One region of the Streptomyces liangshanensis genome, then DNA from elsewhere that is predicted to be linked to it. Evidence: riboswitches for the same ligand, from Rfam matches in the RefSeq annotation. Region 1 holds a riboswitch; the other holds the start of a gene.
The links. Region 1 has a riboswitch for cobalamin ahead of HA039_RS26695 (cobalamin biosynthesis protein). Riboswitches for the same ligand answer to the same signal wherever they lie in the genome.

Region 1 (4,482 bases):
CGCGACCAGCTCCGCCCAGGCCCGGTCCCGCGCGTCGTCGTGCCCTTCGGCGGGGCGCTCCGCGGCCCGTCCGGTCAGATGATCCGTCATATGACGATCCTGTCAGGCGGGGTGGAAAAAGGGCAGGTCGGACAACGGATCCGGGGGGCCGGGGAGTCATTCAGGAGAGACACCCCGAGTACCTCCTCAGTTAACCTCCCGTTCACCCTGCATCCTTACGTTCACCGTGGCCACCGACGTCGAACGATTGCCTGGGTAAATGGAACACTTCACGCTGCTCCTCGCGATCGTGATCGCGACGGCTCTCGTGTTCGATTTCACGAACGGTTTCCACGACACCGCCAACGCGATGGCGACGACCATCTCGACCGGCGCCCTGAAGCCCAAGACCGCGGTGGCGATGTCCGCCGTCCTGAATCTCGTCGGCGCGTTCCTGTCCGTGGAGGTCGCCAAGACGATCTCCGGCGGACTCATCAACGAGTCGGGCATCCGTACCGAAGTGATCTTCGCGGCGCTGGTCGGCGCGATCATCTGGAATCTCTTCACGTGGCTCCTGGGACTCCCGTCGAGTTCCTCCCACGCCCTGTTCGGCGGCCTCATCGGCGCCACCCTGATGTCCGTCGGCGCCTCCGGTGTCAACGGCGGCGTGGTCATCACCAAAGTCCTCATCCCGGCGCTCGCCGCGCCAGTCGTCGCCGGGCTCGCGGCCATGCTCGCCACGCGGCTGACGTACCGCATCAGCGCCCGTACGGACGAGAAGGCCACCGCCAAGGGCTTCCGGGCCGGGCAGATCGCCTCCGCCGGGCTCGTCTCCCTCGCCCACGGCACCAACGACGCGCAGAAGACGATGGGCGTCATCACGCTGGCGCTCGTCACCGGCGGGGTCCTCTCCCCCGGCTCCAACCCGCCGCTGTGGGTCATCGTCTCCGCGGGCACGGCGATCGCGCTCGGCACGTACCTCGGTGGCTGGCGCATCATCAAGACCATGGGCACCGGCCTCACCGACCTGCGCCCGCAGCAGGGCTTCGCGGCCCAGACCAGCGCGGCGACGGTCATCCTGGCCTCCTCCCACCTCGGCTTCTCGCTCTCCACCACGCAGTCGTGCTCCGGCGCCGTGATGGGCGCGGGACTGGGGCGCAAGGGCGGGGTCGTGCGCTGGTCGACCGCGACCCGGATGTTCGTCGCCTGGGGGCTGACGCTGCCCGCGGCGGGCCTGGTCGCCGCCGGCGCGGAGTACCTGACCGGTCACGGCACCTGGGGCGTCACCGTCGTGGCGATCCTGCTCGTCGCCGCCTCCGCCGCCATCTGGCTCGCGTCGCGGCGCCGCCCGGTGGACCACACGAACGTGACGGGGGCTGATGTGGTGCCGGTCAACGTGCCCGTGGACGCCGGGTCGGTGGACGCCGTGGCCGTCGGCACCGTAGGCGTCGACACCGGGTCCCCCAGCCTGGCGGCCACCATTCCGGGCCCCGCCGCCCTGCCCACCCCGCCCGCCGTCGCCGGCGAGTCCGCGCGCACCGCCACGGTGTAAGGAAGCGATCACATGAAAATCGACTGGGCAGCTCTCGGCTCCGTGTTCGGCGTCAGCCTCGTGTCCACCATCGGCCTGGTGGGCCTCTTCACCCTCGGCATCGTGGCCCTGGCCAAACAGGAGTCGGCGGCCTCCGGTCCGGCCGGCTCCTCCGGCGGATCCGTGGCCCTGGCGCGCACCGGCGCCTACGCCTGCTTCGGACTGTGCGCGGCGGCCGTCGCGTACGGCATCTACCTGATCGTGGCCTGACCGCCCGTACCGTACCCGCGCCCCGGGGGCCGGCCTCGTCCTGACACCGGGACGGGCCGGCCCCCGGGTCCGTCATGTGGGGCTTCGCACACTGCCCCGCCGCAGGTCAAGGGCGGGTTGACGGGTGTTCTCGCAGCGTGGTGGACTGCCGGGGCCAATTACGGCGGCAGCAGAGGAAGCCGGTGCGAATCCGGCGCGGTCCCGCCACTGTCACCGGGCACGGTGTCCCTCCGGGGATCCGTCCCGGGAGCCAGGAACTCTCGCCGCCGCGTCATCCGTCGAGCCGGGGCGCGGACCCTGAGTGAGGACACGTCGCCATGCCTGGCCGCGCGTACGCCGCCGTTCCCGTCGGCCGAGCCCTTTCCGGACACCCCCTCCCCTCCGCCGCTCCCGGCCGGGACGCCGCGCGGATCCACGCGTACGGGGCCCTGGGCGGGTTGCTCGCCGATCTGCTGCTGGGCGATCCCCGCCGGGGCCATCCGGTCGCGGCGTTCGGGCGCGCCGCGGGGGCCGTGGAGCGGGTGCTGTGGCGGGACCACCGGGGCTGGGGCGCGTTGCACACGCTGGTCTGCGCGGGCGGCGCCGTCGGGCTGGGCGCGGTGGTGGCGCGCGGAGTACGGGGACCTGGCGTACCGGGACCAAGGGCTCTGGGGTCCGCGCGTGCCGGGTTCACGCGTCGTGATGCCGCCTCCGTCGCGTTGACCGCCGCCGCCACCTGGTCCGTCGTCGGCGGTACGTCACTGGCGCGCGAGGCGCGGGCCATCGGCCGGGCGCTCGCCGCCGGGGACGTCGAACTGGCCCGGGAGCGGCTGCCGCACCTGTGCGGCCGCGACCCGCAGTCCCTCGACGCCCAGCAGATCGCGCGGGCCGTGGTGGAGTCCGTCGCCGAGAACACCTCCGACGCGGTGGTCGGCGCGCTCGTGTGGGGCGCCCTCGCGGGGGTCCCCGGGCTGGCCGGGTTCCGGGCCGTGAACACGCTGGACGCGATGGTGGGGCACAAGTCCGCCAGGTACCGCCGGTTCGGCTGGGCGTCGGCCCGCCTGGACGACGTGGCCGGCCGGCCCGGCGCCCGGCTGACCGCCGCGCTGGCCGTCGTCGCGGGCGGCGATCCGCGCGGGGCGTGGCGGGCGTGGCGCCAGGACGCGCACCGGCACCCGAGCCCCAACGCGGGCCCGGTGGAGGCCTCGTTCGCGGGGGCGCTGGGGGTACGGCTGGGCGGGACGCTCGCGTACGGCGGCCGGGTCGAGCACCGCCCGGTGCTGAACGGCGGCGGCCGGCCCGTGGAGATCGCGGACATCGAGCGCGCCGTCCGGCTGTCCCGCCGCGTGAGCGCCTGCGCGCTGGCGGTGTGCGTGGCGGCGCGATTCGCCCACGCGGCGGGGGTGGACGCGGCAGCGGGGGCGGGTTCGGGAGCGGGAGCGGGTTCGGGAGCGGGAGCGGGTTCGGGAGCGGGAGCGGGTTCTGGCTCGGGAGCGGGGGCGGCGGGCTTCGGATCGGCGGCGGGCTCGGGGTCGGCTGCGGGGTCGGGATCAGGCTCGCGGTTGGGCTTGGTGGCGGGTTTGGTAGCTGGCTTGGGGTCGCGCCCGGGATCAGGCGTGGGGTCGCGCCCGGGCTCGGGGTCGGGGGCCGTGGCCCGGTGGGGGCTCGGGGTGGCGGTGGGTGGCGGGATCGGGGTGGCGGCGGGCTGCTGGGCGTGGGTCGGCGTGGGGCTCCGTGTCGGTGGCGGGAGGCAGTTGTGAGGGGGCGGGGTGGGCTCGGGGGTGGGCTGCTTGTCGCCGGGACCACCTCCGACGCGGGCAAGAGCGTCGTCACGGCCGGCATCTGCCGGTGGCTCGTGCGCCAGGGCGTCAAGGTCGCGCCCTTCAAGGGCCAGAACATGTCCCTCAACTCGTTCGTCACGCGCGAGGGCGCGGAGATCGGCCGCGCCCAGGCGATGCAGGCGCAGGCGTCCCGCGTCGAGCCGACCGCGCTGATGAACCCCGTCCTGCTGAAACCGGGCGGGGACCGGACCAGCCAAGTGGTCCTGATGGGGCGCCCGGTGGGCGAGATGAGCGCCAGGGGCTACCACGGCGGCCGGCAGGAGGCGCTGCTCGGGACCGTGCTGGAGTGCCTGGCCGAGCTGCGCCGTACGTACGACGCCGTGATCTGCGAGGGCGCCGGCAGCCCCGCCGAGATCAACCTGCGCCGCACCGACATCGTGAACATGGGCATCGCCCGCGCCGCGCGCCTGCCGGTGGTCGTGGTCGGGGACATCGACCGGGGCGGGGTGTTCGCCTCGTTCTTCGGGACGACCGCGCTGCTGAGCCCCGAGGACCAGGCGCTGGTCGCGGGGTACGTGGTCAACAAGTTCCGGGGCGACGTGTCGCTGCTGGAACCGGGGTTGGAGATGCTGCGCGGCCTCACCGGACGCGCGACCCTCGGTGTCCTGCCGTGGCGGCCGGGGCTCGGCATCGACGAGGAGGACGGGCTGCGGGTGTCGCTGCGCGGCGCGGTACGGGAGTCCGCGGCGTCCGCCCCGTACGGCGAGGACGTCCTGCGGGTCGCCGTGTGCGCCGTACCGCTGATGTCCAACTTCACCGACGTGGACGCGCTGGCGGCCGAACCGGGCGTGGTCGTGCGGTTCGTGGACCGGGCCGAGGAGGTGGCGGACGCGGACCTGGTGGTCGTGCCCGGCACGCGCGGCACGGTGGGCGCCCTGGCCT
Region 2 (4,482 bases), 3.6 Mb from region 1:
CACCCACCTGTCGGCGAAGCGCTTCCCCGCGCTGCGCCGCTCGCTCGTCAAGTACACGTCGCTCTACACGGCGTTGGCCGAGGTGTACGACGTGCGCCTCGCGGAGGCCGAGGAGACGATCGAGACCTCGCTCGCCACGCCGCGGGAGGCCGGGCTGCTGGGCACCGACGTCGGTCTGCCGATGCTGATGCTGTCCCGCCACTCGATCGACGGCCACGGCGAACCGGTCGAATGGGTGCGGTCGGTCTACCGGGGCGATCGTTACAAGTTCGTGGCGAGGCTGCGCCGGCCGACCGACTGACCGGCCGGGGGGTTCCCTCGGCCCTGGCCGTCCCCTAGATTTCCTGCGCGTTGCAAAGGCGATCAGTGGAACGGCGAGCAGTGAGGGGACGAGCGCGCATGTCAGAAGCACCTCCAGAAGCACCGTCAGGACCCGGGGGGAGCCCCCCTCCCCCCGTGGTCACCCCGGTCCGCGTGGTCATCGCGCTCTGTCTGGTCGCGCCCTTCGTGGCGCTGCTGTGGGTGGGTTCGTACGCGAAGACCGACCCGGCGTTCATCGGCATCCCGTTCTTCTACTGGTACCAGATGCTGTGGGTCGTCGTGTCGGCCGTACTGACCATGGTCGCCCACCAGTTGTGGCAGCGTGACCAGCGCGCCCGTACGGGATCCGGGAAGGGCGGTGGCTCGCGATGAACGACGGTGTGAACGGCGTCGCCCTCGGCGTCTTCATCTTCTTCTTCCTGGCCGTCACGGTCATGGGGTTCCTCGCGGCGCGCTGGCGCCGGGCCGAGAACGAGCAGAGCCTCGACGAATGGGGCCTGGGCGGGCGGTCGTTCGGCACGTGGGTCACCTGGTTCCTGCTCGGCGGTGACCTCTACACGGCGTACACCTTCGTGGCCGTGCCCGCGGCGATCTACGCGGCGGGCGCGGCGGGCTTCTTCGCCGTGCCGTACACGATCCTCGTCTACCCGCTCATCTTCACCTTCCTGCCGCGGCTGTGGTCGGTGTCGCACAAGCACGGGTACGTGACCACCTCGGACTTCGTCCGGGGCCGGTTCGGCTCCAAGGGGCTCTCGCTGGCGGTCGCCGTCACCGGGATCCTCGCGACCATGCCGTACATCGCGCTGCAACTGGTCGGCATCCAGGCCGTGTTGGACGTGATGGGCGTCGGCGGCGGCAAGGACACCAACTGGTTCGTGAAGGACCTGCCGCTGCTGATCGCGTTCGCGGTGCTCGCCGCGTACACGTACTCGTCGGGGCTGCGGGCACCCGCGCTGATCGCGTTCGTGAAGGACACCCTGATCTATCTGGTGATCATCGTGGCCATCATCTACATCCCGATCAAACTCGGCGGCTTCGACGACATCTTCGCGAAGGCGGGCGACGCGTTCGCGCAGAAGAACCCGGCGACCGGGGCGCCACGCGGCGCGCTCGCGCCGGGCGAGGCCCAGCAGTGGGGGTACGCGACCCTCGCGCTCGGCTCGGCGCTCGCGCTCTTCATGTATCCGCACTCGGTCACGGCGACGCTCTCCAGCCGCAGCCGCGAGGTGATCCGGCGCAACACCACGATCCTGCCGCTGTATTCGCTGATGCTGGGCTTGCTGGCGCTGCTCGGCTTCATGGCGATCGCCGCCGGGGTGAAGGTCGACAACGGGCAGCTGGCGATCCCCCAGCTCTTCGAGAACATGTTCCCCGACTGGTTCGCGGGCGTGGCCTTCGCGGCGATCGGCATCGGCGCGCTGGTGCCGGCCGCGATCATGTCGATCGCGGCGGCGAACCTGTTCACCCGCAACATCTACAAGGACTTCATCAGGCCGGACGCGACCCCGGCGCAGGAGACGAAGGTCTCCAAGCTGGTGTCGCTGCTGGTGAAGGTGGGGGCGCTGGCCTTCGTCCTGACCATGGACAAGACCGTCGCGATCAACTTCCAGCTGCTGGGCGGGATCTGGATCCTCCAGACGATGCCGGCGCTGGTCGGCGGGCTCTTCACCCGCTGGTTCCACCGGTGGGCGCTGCTCACCGGCTGGGCGGTGGGCATGCTGTACGGCACGATCGCCGCGTACGGCGTCGCGAGCCCGACGCAGGCGCACTTCGGCGGTTCGTCGAAGGAGATCCCCGGGATCGGCGAGATCGGCTACATCGGCCTGACGGCCTTCGTGCTGAACCTCGTGGTGAGCGTGGTCCTGACGTTCGTCATGAAGGCGCTCAAGGCCCCGGAGGGCATCGACGAGACGACCCCGTCGGACTACACGGCGGACATCGGCGACCCGGGCGTCAAGAAGGACCTCCCCCTGGCCCCGACCACCCCGTCGGACCCGGACCCGGTGCGCTGAGGGTGCGCTGACGGGCGCCGAGGGGCGCCGACGTACGGCGGAAGGCGGGCCGCCCGGACTCCGGGCGGCCCGCCTTCCCGCTTCCGACACACGGGGGCGAAACGGGGCGCGACACTACATCTAGGGGGTGCCTCATCGTGCGCCCCCCAGATGTATGCTCGACCTCGTTGTCGACGCAGGGGAATCCGGTGTGAATCCGGAACTGTCCCGCAACGGTCTGCTGTGGTGTGCTTTGTCATACCCGTGAGTCCGAATACCTGCCGGCAACGCATCCGGCTCGACCGAACCGGATGCCAGGACGTCCGGGCCTCGAGGCTGGGCCGGAGACGCCGTGGTTCGTGCTGCCCGCAGACGGGTCGTACGGCCCCCGCGCCCCCGCTTCCCCGCCGACGGCCCAGAGCCGAGCGAGGGAGAGCACCACGTGACCATCGCGCCAGCCGATCCGGCTTCAGGCATCTCCGAGGTCTCCGCGCAGGAGACCGACGGACCCGGGACCGCGTTGCTGCGGCTCCTCACCGACCTGACCGCCGATCTGCCCGACACCGACCCCGGACGCGTCGCCGGCGCCGCGCTGCGTGGCCGCAACGCCCGGTCGGACGAGGCCGAGCTGCGCGAGCTCGCCACCGAGGCGGCCGCGGGGCTCATCTCCGAGGACCCGGCCTACTCCCGGCTGGCCGCCCGGCTGCTCACCCGTACCATCGCCGAAGAGGCCGCGAGCCAGGGCGCCGTGGCGTTCTCCGCGTCCGTCGCCGTGGGGCACCGCGAGGGCCTCATCGCCGACCGCACGGCCGAGTTCGTCGCGCTGCACGCCGACTTCCTGGACGCGCTGATCGACCAGGACGCCGACGACCGCTTCGGCTACTTCGGGCTCCGTACCCTCTTCAGCCGGTACCTGCTCCGCCACCCGATCACCCGCAAGGTCGTCGAGACCCCCCAGCACTTCATGCTGCGCGTCGGCGCCGGTCTGGCCGAGGACAACAGCGTCCGCGCGCTGGACGAGGTCGCCTCCCTCTACCGCCTGATGAGCCGCCTGGACTACCTCCCGTCCTCGCCGACGCTCTTCAACTCCGGTACGCGCCACCCGCAGATGTCCTCCTGCTACCTGCTCGACTCCCCGCTGGACGAGCTGGACTCGATCTACGACCGCTACCACCAGGTGGCGCGCCTGTCGAAGCACGCGGGCGGCATCGGCCTCTCGTACTCCCGCATCCGCTCGCGCGGTTCGCTGATCCGCGGCACCAACGGGCACTCGAACGGCATCGTCCCGTTCCTGCGGACCCTCGACTCCTCGGTCGCGGCGGTCAACCAGGGCGGCCGGCGCAAGGGCGCGGCCTGCGTCTACCTGGAGACCTGGCACGCGGACCTGGAGGAGTTCCTGGAGCTGCGGGACAACACCGGTGAGGAAGCGCGCCGTACGCACAACCTGAACCTCGCCCACTGGATCCCGGACGAGTTCATGCGCCGCGTCGACGCGGACGGCGAGTGGTCGCTGTTCTCCCCCGCCGACGTCCCGGAGTTCGTGGACCTGTGGGGCGACGAGTTCGACGCCGCGTACCGCAAGGCGGAGGCCGCGGGCCTGGCGCGGAAGACCATCCCGGCCCGTGAGCTGTACGGCCGCATGATGCGCACGCTCGCCCAGACCGGCAACGGCTGGATGACCTTCAAGGACGCGTCGAACCGTACGGCCAACCAGACCGCCCTGCCCGGCAAGGTCGTCCACTCCTCCAACCTCTGCACGGAGATCCTGGAGGTCACGGACGACGGCGAGACCGCCGTCTGCAACCTCGGCTCGGTCAACCTCGGCGCCTTCGTGCTCGATTCGGGCGAGATCGACTGGGAGCGGCTGGACGAGACCGTCCGTACCGCCGTCACCTTCCTCGACCGGGTCGTGGACATCAACTTCTACCCGACCGAGCAGGCCGGCCGCTCCAACGCCAAGTGGCGCCCGGTGGGCCTGGGCGCGATGGGCCTCCAGGACGTCTTCTTCAAGAAGCGCCTGCCCTTCGACTCCGCCGAGGCCGCCGCGCTCTCCACGAAGATCGCCGAGCGGATCATGCTCGCCGCGTACGAGGCGTCCTGCGCGCTCGCCGAGCGCAGCGGCCCGCTCCCGGCGTGGTCGGAGACCCGTACCGCCGCCGGGGTCCTGCAC

Region 2: it holds a riboswitch for cobalamin, as region 1 does, so the genes downstream of both, HA039_RS10875 (ribonucleoside-diphosphate reductase subunit alpha) here and HA039_RS26695 (cobalamin biosynthesis protein) in region 1, are expected to answer to the same signal.

The regions. Positions count from the first base shown of each region.
Region 1 covers NZ_CP050177.1:6,145,271-6,149,752, reverse strand. Annotated here, with positions in the region: gene HA039_RS26710 (class II aldolase/adducin family protein) at 1-90, opposite strand, end outside; gene HA039_RS26705 (inorganic phosphate transporter) at 260-1,531, shown strand; gene HA039_RS26700 (hypothetical protein) at 1,544-1,780, shown strand; cobalamin riboswitch at 1,905-2,059, shown strand; partial or broken gene HA039_RS26695 (cobalamin biosynthesis protein) at 2,098-3,150, shown strand; gene HA039_RS26690 (cobyric acid synthase) at 3,516-4,482, shown strand, end outside.
Region 2 covers NZ_CP050177.1:2,565,717-2,570,198, forward strand. Annotated here, with positions in the region: gene HA039_RS10860 (GntR family transcriptional regulator) at 1-301, shown strand, start outside; gene HA039_RS10865 (DUF3311 domain-containing protein) at 400-693, shown strand; gene mctP (monocarboxylate uptake permease MctP) at 690-2,333, shown strand; cobalamin riboswitch at 2,476-2,612, shown strand; gene HA039_RS10875 (ribonucleoside-diphosphate reductase subunit alpha) at 2,755-4,482, shown strand, end outside.